2 regions of the Pseudomonas sp. GW821-FHT11G12 genome follow, and region 2 is predicted to be linked to the other one. Evidence: predicted binding sites of a transcription regulator. Region 2 holds the regulator's gene; the other holds the start of a gene.
What was found. Region 2 encodes sigma-54, which starts transcription at its own class of promoters, with help from an activator protein. Its sites were predicted from a motif close to ANTGGCATNNANNTTGCTNT; they were not measured.

Region 1 (4,387 bases), on a different contig from region 2:
CGAGAATCGGCTGCAAGCGTTGTGCGTGAATGCCTTCGACGATGTAGGCACTGACCCCGGACTTGATCGCCTGACGCATCACGCCGGGGTCGTGCTCGTCGGTGAACATCACGATCGGCCGGGGCTGGTCGCGGCTGACCAGCACCACTTGTTCCATCACATCACGGCTCGGTGACTCGGTATCGATCAGAATCACGTCCGGGCGCACCGTTTCGACGCGCGCGGGCAGGTCGATGGTCAGGCCGGACTCGTCGATGACCTCGAAACCGGCCTCGGTCAGCGCAGCTTTCAGGCGCCCGACTTTTTTGGCGGTGTCGTTGATCAGCAGAATGCGCAGCATGTTCGCGGTCTCCTGTCAGCGGCGGGCGAGAAGGGGGGCGTTGTTGCTCAACGCATGCAGCTTGAAGCTTTGCGCGTAAGCGGCCGGGTCGCTGCCATCCCAGACCTTGCCGTCGATCAACTGGCTGCTGCGCATGTCCTCGGCGCCGACCGGCACATCGACAGCGCTGGCCGCGTCGCGGTACAGCGCCAGTTGCTGCACCTGACGGGCGACGGCGAGGTAATCCGGGTCGTCGCGCAGCAAACCCCAGCGGCGGAACTGGGTCATGAACCACATGCCGTCCGACAGGTACGGCAGGTTCACCGCGCCATCGCCGTGAAAGCGCAGGGCGTGCGGGTCCTGCCAGCGATTGCCCAGACCGTCGTCGTAATCGCCGAGAAAACGCGGTTCGATGCAGGAAACCGGGGCGTCCAGATACTCGGCGGCGCTGAGCAGCTGCGCGGTGCTGCGGCGGTTTTCAGGGCTCTCTTCGATGAAACGGCTGGCTTCGAGGATCGCCATCACCAGTGCGCGGGCGGTGTTGGGGTATTGCTCGACGAAGGCACGGGTGCAGCCGAGGACTTTTTCCGGATGGTCGGGCCAGATGGTCTGGCTGGTTGCCATGGTGAAGCCGAGATTCTGCTGCACCGCGCTGGCGGCCCAGGGCTCGCCGACGCAGAAACCGTCGATGCGACCGGCCTGCAGGTGCGCGACCATTTGCGGCGGCGGTACGACCACGCTGTCGACATCCTGCAATGGATGGATGCCCTGACTTGCGAGCCAGTAATAAAGCCACATGGCGTGGGTGCCGGTGGGGAAGGTCTGGGCAAAGGTCAGCCTTGCGCGGGTTTGGTGCACGTGGCGGTCCAGCGCCTCAGGACCGGTCACGCCCAGGCTCTGCAAACCGTGGGACAGGTTGAGGCTCTGACCGTTCTGGTTCAGGCCCATCAGCACCGCCATGTCGGTCGGCGCGACGCCACCGATGCCCAAGTGCACCGCGTAGATCAAGCCGTACAGGCTGTGGGCGGCATCGAGTTCGCCGCTGACCAGATTGTCGCGCAGGTTGGCCCAGGAACTCTGGCGCTTGAGGTTCAGGGTCAAGCCGTAAGGCTGCGCAAAGCCCTGAGTGGCGGCGACCACCACCGAAGCGCAGTCGCTCAGGGCCATGAAGCCGAGGTTGATCGCGCTTTTTTCCGGGGCATCGCTGCCGTTGACCCAGGCCAGTGGCCCGATGGAGGTTTGAGTCATGAAAAGCCATCCTCAAAAAAAACGTCGTCACGGACTTTGTCGAGGCAAAACCCGGTGACGACGCCATTGTCCTTGCCTGCCTGCCGTCATTGGCCTGCGGGCTGATGCAGGGGAAGGTGCAAGGCATATGCCAGTGCAGGGGATTTGCGTGTGCGCCTCGCGCGGCGGGGCGATGCCCGGCTATAATCGCCGCCTCTTTTCGCCGCCTCGAGTCATACCCGCCCATGTACACCCTGGCCCGTCAGCTGTTGTTCAAACTTTCCCCGGAAACCTCCCACGATCTGTCGCTGGATCTGATCGGCGCGGGCGGGCGTTTGGGCCTCAACGGCTTGCTGTGCAAGGCCCCGGCGTCGCTGCCGGTGAATGTCATGGGCCTGGACTTCCCGAACCCTGTGGGTCTCGCGGCCGGTCTGGACAAGAACGGCGCGGCCATCGACGGCTTCGCGCAGCTGGGTTTCGGTTTTGTCGAAATCGGCACCGTGACCCCGCGTCCACAGCCGGGCAACCCGAAACCACGGATTTTCCGCCTGCCGGAAGCCGAGGCGATCATCAACCGCATGGGTTTCAACAACCTCGGTGTGGATAACCTGCTGGCGCGGGTCGCGGCGGCCAAATACAAAGGCGTGCTGGGGATCAACATCGGCAAGAACTTCGACACCCCGGTCGAGCGTGCGGTCGATGACTACCTGATCTGCCTGGACAAGGTCTACGCCCACGCCAGCTACATCACGGTCAACGTCAGTTCGCCGAATACCCCGGGCCTGCGCAGCCTGCAATTCGGCGACTCGCTCAAGCAATTGCTGGCAGACCTGGCCACGCGCCGCGCCGAACTGGCCCTGCGCCACGGTAAACATGTACCGCTGGCGATCAAGATCGCGCCGGACATGACCGACGAAGAAACCGCGCAAGTCGCGCAAGCACTGATCGAAACCGGGATGGACGCGGTGATCGCCACCAACACCACCCTCAGCCGCGTGGGCGTTGAAGGCATGGAACACGGTGACGAGGCGGGCGGTCTGTCCGGCGCGCCGGTTCGCGAGAAGAGCACCCACACGGTCAAAGTGCTGGCGTCCGAGCTGGGTGGCAAACTGCCGATCATCGCGGCGGGCGGTATCACTGAAGGCAAGCATGCGGCCGAGAAGATCGCTGCCGGCGCGAGCCTGGTGCAGATCTACTCCGGCTTCATCTATAAGGGCCCGGCGTTGATCCGTGAATCCGTGGACGCGATCGCCGCCAAGCGCTGATCTTCGGACATGAAAAGGCAGGCATAAAAAAGGGCTCCTCGAAGGAGCCCCTGGGCCGTAGCCCGCCGTCCGGGAAGGACGTGCATGGTGATCAGGGTGTTGCGAAATCAGATTGTCGTGTCGGAATAAGTGCCCTGTGTCAGCCGACGGCGTGAAGTTCGTTGAGTCTGTGGATTCCCGCAGTGCCGGTCATACCGTCCCAGTTGTCGCCGCGTCCTTCTCGCCAGCCGTTGATCCAGGCTTGACGTACCGACGGTAGAGTAAATGGGCAAAGCTCACGGGATTTGCCACCAACGCCATATTGATATCCGCGCAAAAATGCTCTTTCCAACGGATCACGCTTAAGTCTTCTCATAGGGTGTTTCCCTCACTTGTTGACTGTTTTTGTCGCGTCGACCTCAATTGAGGTCTGGCAGAAAAACTCTGCCGTTGGCGGCTCGCTGCCGGCGTGGCGAGCCAAGGTGTTGACGCCGTTGCGACGTCAACCTGTGTCCAGTTCTAACCAATGAGTCACATCGAGGGAATGACCGTTTTGTCATAAGGACGTAACGAAAAGGATGCTATGGCGATAAGTAACGCCAGGTTTCATGAATGTTTATTCACCAAACCCCGGTATGATCGGCCCTGCACTGTATGACAGGTTTAATTCCTTAGTGAGAATGACCCACGTTTACCGTCGGGTACTTTTCGACGAAGGGTTGCTTTGAGTCATTTTGTTGCATCAACTTTTTTATCTGTCCCGGCATCTAAGCTCTTTTAACCCGAGCAGCGGGGATGGAACGGCACACCTTCGTGCCACGCGGGCGCTCTTGTAGAAAAGCGCCTGATTGAAAACCGGATCGGCAATGCGTTGCCGGTTCATTAGCCAAAGGCTCTGGAAAAACCATGTCCGACCGTTTCGAACTCTTCCTCACTTGCCCCAAAGGCCTTGAAGGCCTGCTCATCGAGGAAGCCGTCGGGCTTGGCCTTGAAGAAGCCCGCGAGCACACCTCCGCCGTGCGTGGCATGGCGACCATGGAAACCGCCTATCGCCTGTGCCTCTGGTCGCGTCTGGCCAACCGCGTGTTGCTGGTGCTCAAGCGCTTCCCGATGAAAGACGCCGAGGACCTGTATCACGGCGTGCTCGACGTCGAGTGGCAGGACCACATGCTGGCCGACGGCACCCTGGCCGTTGAATTCAGCGGCCACGGCTCGGGCATCGACAACACCCACTTCGGCGCCTTGAAGGTCAAGGACGCCATCGTCGACAAACTGCGCACCCCGCAGGGCGACCGTCCAAGCATCGACAAGCTCAACCCGGACCTGCGCATTCACCTGCGTCTGGATCGCGGCGAAGCGATCCTGTCCCTCGACCTCTCCGGCCACAGCCTGCACCAGCGCGGCTACCGTTTGCAGCAGGGCGCTGCGCCGCTGAAGGAAAACCTCGCGGCGGCGATCCTGATCCGTTCCGGCTGGCCGCGCATTGCCGCCGAAGGTGGCGCGCTGGCTGACCCGATGTGCGGTGTCGGCACGTTCCTGGTCGAAGCCGGCATGATCGCCGCCGACATGGCGCCGAACCTGCGTCGCGAGCAGTGGG
Region 2 (4,387 bases):
ATCAGTGCCACCAAGGCATCCAGGGCTTCCTGTTCCTGATGCCCTTCGGTGCTCAGGAAGATTTTGGTGCCCTTGCCGGCAGCGAGCATCATCATCGCCATGATGCTTTTGCCATCTACCGTGGTTTCCGGGGTGCGACCCACTCTGATCGTGCAGTCGGGATACTGCCCCGCCACGCCAACGAACTTTGCCGACGCCCGGGCATGCAGGCCCAGCTTGTTGATGATTTCGATTTCCAGAGCAGGCATCGCGGTGTGAATCCTTTAGCTGAGGTCGCGGTGGCGAACCTGGACGTTCTTCAGGGTTTTCTGCAGGGCCTGACCCAGGCGTTCGGTCAGGTAGACGGAACGGTGATGTCCGCCGGTGCAGCCAATGGCAATGGTGACGTAGGCGCGATTGCTTGCAGCGAAGCGCGGCAGCCATTTGAACAGATACGCATAGATGTCCTGGAACATCTCTTCGACTTCCGGCTGTGCCGCCAGGTATTCGGCCACCGGCTCATCGAGCCCCGATTGCGCGCGTAGTTCCGGTTTCCAGTACGGGTTGGGCAGGCAGCGTACATCGAACACCAGATCCGCATCCACCGGCATGCCGCGTTTGAAACCGAACGACTCCACCAGAAACGCCGTGCCCGGCTCCGGCTGGTTCAGCAGCCGCAGCTTGATGGTGTCGCGCAACTGGTACAGGTTCAGATTGGTGGTGTTGACCTTCAGGTCGGCCAGATCGGCGATCGGGCCCAGCAGGGCCGTTTCATCGTTGATGGCTTCGGCCAGCGAACGATTGGCGCTGCTCAGCGGGTGGCGACGACGGGTTTCCGAAAAGCGCTTGAGCAGGGTTTCTTCATCGGCGTCCAGATACAGGACGTCGCACTGGATGTGCCGGCTGCGGACTTCTTCAAGCAATTCCGGAAAGCGCGAGAGATGACTGGGCAGATTGCGCGCATCGATCGATACCGCGACCAGTGGCTGAGACAGTTCCGTATGAATCAGTGCGCGCTCCGCCAGTTCCGGGAGCAGGCCGGCAGGCAAATTGTCGATGCAGTAGTAGCCGTTGTCTTCGAGGACATCCAGAGCGGTACTTTTGCCCGAGCCGGAGCGGCCACTGACGATGATCAAGCGCATGTTTAGTGCCCGTTTTGCTCGTCCAGGACAACCTGATACAAGGCTTCGTTGGTGGTGGCGCGACGCAATTTTTCGCGTACGTCCTTGCGGTCGAGCATGCTGGCGATCTGGCGCAGCAGTTCCAGGTGCGCATCGGTGGCGGCTTCCGGGACCAGCAGCACGAACAGCAGGTCGACCGGTGCACCATCGATGGCGTCGAAATCGATGGGCGCTTCAAGGTGCATCAAGGCGCTGATGGGGGATTCGCAACCCTTGAGGCGGCAATGGGGAATGGCGATGCCGTTGCCAAAACCGGTCGAGCCGAGTTTTTCACGGGCAATCAGTGCCTCGAAGACATCTTGCATCTCCAGATCCGGTACTTCCCGGGCGATCAGGTTGGCAATTTGTTCGAGGGCTTTCTTTTTGCTGCCGCCCGGCACGTTCACGAGGGAACGGCCGGGGGTCAGGATGCTTTCAAGTCGGATCATGGGGGTGGGGGTTATCGACCGGTAGCGCCCTGAAGCAGGCTCTGGGTCTTTTCCTTATGCTTTTTGAGTTGTTTATCAAGCTTGTCGGTCAGCGCGTCGATCGCTGCGTACATATCGGTATGTTCCGCGTTTGCGACGACCTCGTTACCGGGAATATGCAGCGTGGCTTCGATTTTCTGCTTCAGCTTCTCGACGCACATCGTGACTTGCACGTTGGTGATCTTGTCGAAATGCCCCTCAAGCCTCTTGAGCTTTTGCTCAACGTACTCACGGAGAGGTTGGGTAACTTCCAGTTGGTGTCCACTGATGTTGACTTGCATACAGCTTCTCCTTCGTTGCCAGTGCATAAAGCGGCAGGCCGAAGAGCCTGCCACTGGAACGCTGTAACGTGGCTTACATCAACCGCTTGCGTTCGCTCGAAGGCGCGATCCCGAGGGATTCGCGGTACTTGGCGACGGTGCGGCGAGCCACCTGAATGCCTTGTGCCTCCAGTAAACCAGCGATCTTGCTGTCACTCAACGGCTTTTTCTGATTTTCCGCGGCAACCAGTTTCTTGATGATCGCGCGGATCGCCGTGGACGAGCATTCGCCGCCTTCGGAGGTGCTGACGTGGCTGGAGAAAAAGTATTTCAGTTCATAAATGCCCCGGGGGGTATGCATGAATTTTTGCGTGGTCACCCGGGAAATCGTCGACTCGTGCATGCCCACCGCTTCGGCGATGTCATGCAGCACGAGAGGCTTCATGGCTTCGTCGCCGTATTCAAGAAAGCCGCGCTGATGCTCGACGATCTGGGTGGCCACTTTCATCAGGGTTTCGTTGCGGCTCTGCAGGCTCTTGATGAACCAGCGGGCTTCCTGCAACTGATTGCGCATGAAGGTGTTGTCGGCGCTGGTGTCGGCGCGGCGCACGAAACCGGCGTACTGGGCGTTGACCCGCAGGCGCGGCACCGATTCCTGGTTCAGTTCGACCAGCCAGCGCTCGTTGTCCTTGCGCACGATGACGTCAGGCACCACGTACTCGGCTTCGGTGGACTCGATCTGCGAACCGGGGCGCGGGTTGAGGCTCTGCACCAGTTCGATGACCTGGCGCAGTTCATCTTCCTTGAGCTTCATGCGGCGCATCAGCTGGCTGTAGTCGCGGCTGCCGAGCAGGTCGATGTAATCGGTGACCAGACGCTTGGCTTCCGCCAGCCAAGGAGTCTTGGCCGACAGCTGGCGCAATTGCAGCAGCAGGCATTCGCCCAGGTTGCGTGCGCCGATGCCGGCAGGTTCGAATTGCTGGATGCGGTGCAGGACGGCTTCGATCTCGTCCAGCTCGATGTCGAGCTCCGGATCGAAGGCGTCGAGAATTTCTTCGAGGGTTTCGTCGAGGTAGCCCTGATTGTTGATGCAGTCGATCAGGGTGACGGCGATCAGGCGATCGGTGTCGGACATCGGCGCCAGGTTCAGTTGCCACAGCAGGTGGCTTTGCAGGCTCTCGCCGGCGGAGGTACGGGTGGTGAAGTCCCACTCGTCGTCATCGCTGCTCGGCAGGCTGCTGGCGCTGGTCTGGTAGACGTCTTCCCAGGCGGTGTCGACGGGGAGTTCGTTGGGGATTCGCTCGTTCCATTCGCCATCCTCTAGATTGTCGACCGTCGGTGCGGTCTCCTGATAGGAGGGTTCCTGGATCTCGGTGTTGGGCTTCTGTTCGGCGTTGTCGGCCATGGGATCGGAGTTGTCGAAGTCGTCGCCGTCTTCCTGGCGTTCGAGCATCGGATTGGATTCCAGAGCCTCCTGGATTTCCTGTTGCAGATCCAGGGTCGACAATTGGAGCAGGCGGATGGCCTGTTGCAGCTGCGGTGTCATCGTCAGCTGCTGGCCCATTCTCAAGACTAGCGATGGTTTCATGGCAGGGGCTTAACACCTTATTCGCCGGCGCTATGCGCCATCCACTACAGGGCGCCGAAGCGCCAAACTTAAGCAAATTATATGCCTGAAACTGTCGTGTTTGCCTAGAGCGCTGTAACAATAAAAGCGTATAAAAGTGCGCTTCAACGTTACAGCACCCGGACGGCTGGTCGAATGCTGTCGCGCTTACAGGCGGAACTCGTGACCCAGATACACTTCCTTCACCAGATCGTTGGCGAGGATGGTCGCGGAGTCGCCTTCGGCGATCAGTTGGCCGTCATTGACGATGTAGGCCGTTTCGCAGATATCCAGCGTCTCGCGGACGTTGTGGTCGGTGATCAGCACACCGATGCCCTTGGCCTTGAGGTGGTGAATGATCTGCTTGATGTCGCCCACGGAGATCGGGTCGACACCGGCGAACGGTTCGTCGAGCAGGATGAATTTCGGTGCGGTGGCCAGTGCGCGGGCGATTTCCACCCGGCGACGCTCACCACCGGACAGGCTCATGCCGAGGTTGTCGCGGATGTGGCTGATGTGGAATTCCTGCAGCAGGCTTTCCAGCTCCTTGCGACGACCGGCCTTGTCGAGCTCCTGACGGGTCTCGAGGATGGCCATGATGTTGTCGGCCACCGACAGTTTGCGAAAGATCGACGCTTCCTGTGGCAGATAGCCGATACCGGCCTTGGCGCGACCGTGCATCGGCTGGTGGCTGACGTCCAGGTCGTCGATCAGCACGCGACCCTGATCGGCCTGCACCAGGCCGACGATCATGTAGAAGCAGGTGGTCTTGCCGGCGCCGTTGGGGCCGAGCAGGCCGACGATCTGACCGCTGTCGATCGACAGGCTGACATCGCGCACGACCTGGCGGCTTTTATAGGCCTTGGCCAGGTGCTGGGCTTTCAGAGTTGCCAT

Region 1: AC1RR7_RS20735 (CmpA/NrtA family ABC transporter substrate-binding protein) is a predicted target of sigma-54. The motif match lies at 1,683-1,702, and genes of this name have one in related genera.

Annotation. Positions count from the first base shown of each region.
Region 1 is NZ_JBXARH010000007.1:129,502-133,888, forward strand. Features, by position in the region: gene AC1RR7_RS20730 (ANTAR domain-containing response regulator) at 1-340, opposite strand, end outside; gene AC1RR7_RS20735 (CmpA/NrtA family ABC transporter substrate-binding protein) at 356-1,567, opposite strand; gene AC1RR7_RS20740 (quinone-dependent dihydroorotate dehydrogenase) at 1,792-2,811, shown strand; gene rmf (ribosome modulation factor) at 2,951-3,166, opposite strand; gene rlmKL (bifunctional 23S rRNA (guanine(2069)-N(7))-methyltransferase RlmK/23S rRNA (guanine(2445)-N(2))-methyltransferase RlmL) at 3,697-4,387, shown strand, end outside.
Region 2 is NZ_JBXARH010000006.1:222,935-227,321, forward strand. Features, by position in the region: gene AC1RR7_RS19470 (HPr family phosphocarrier protein) at 1-248, opposite strand, end outside; gene rapZ (RNase adapter RapZ) at 264-1,121, opposite strand; gene ptsN (PTS IIA-like nitrogen regulatory protein PtsN) at 1,124-1,588, opposite strand; gene hpf (ribosome hibernation-promoting factor, HPF/YfiA family) at 1,600-1,908, opposite strand; gene AC1RR7_RS19490 (RNA polymerase factor sigma-54) at 1,982-3,475, opposite strand; gene lptB (LPS export ABC transporter ATP-binding protein) at 3,662-4,387, opposite strand; gene lptA (lipopolysaccharide transport periplasmic protein LptA) at 4,387-4,387, opposite strand, start outside.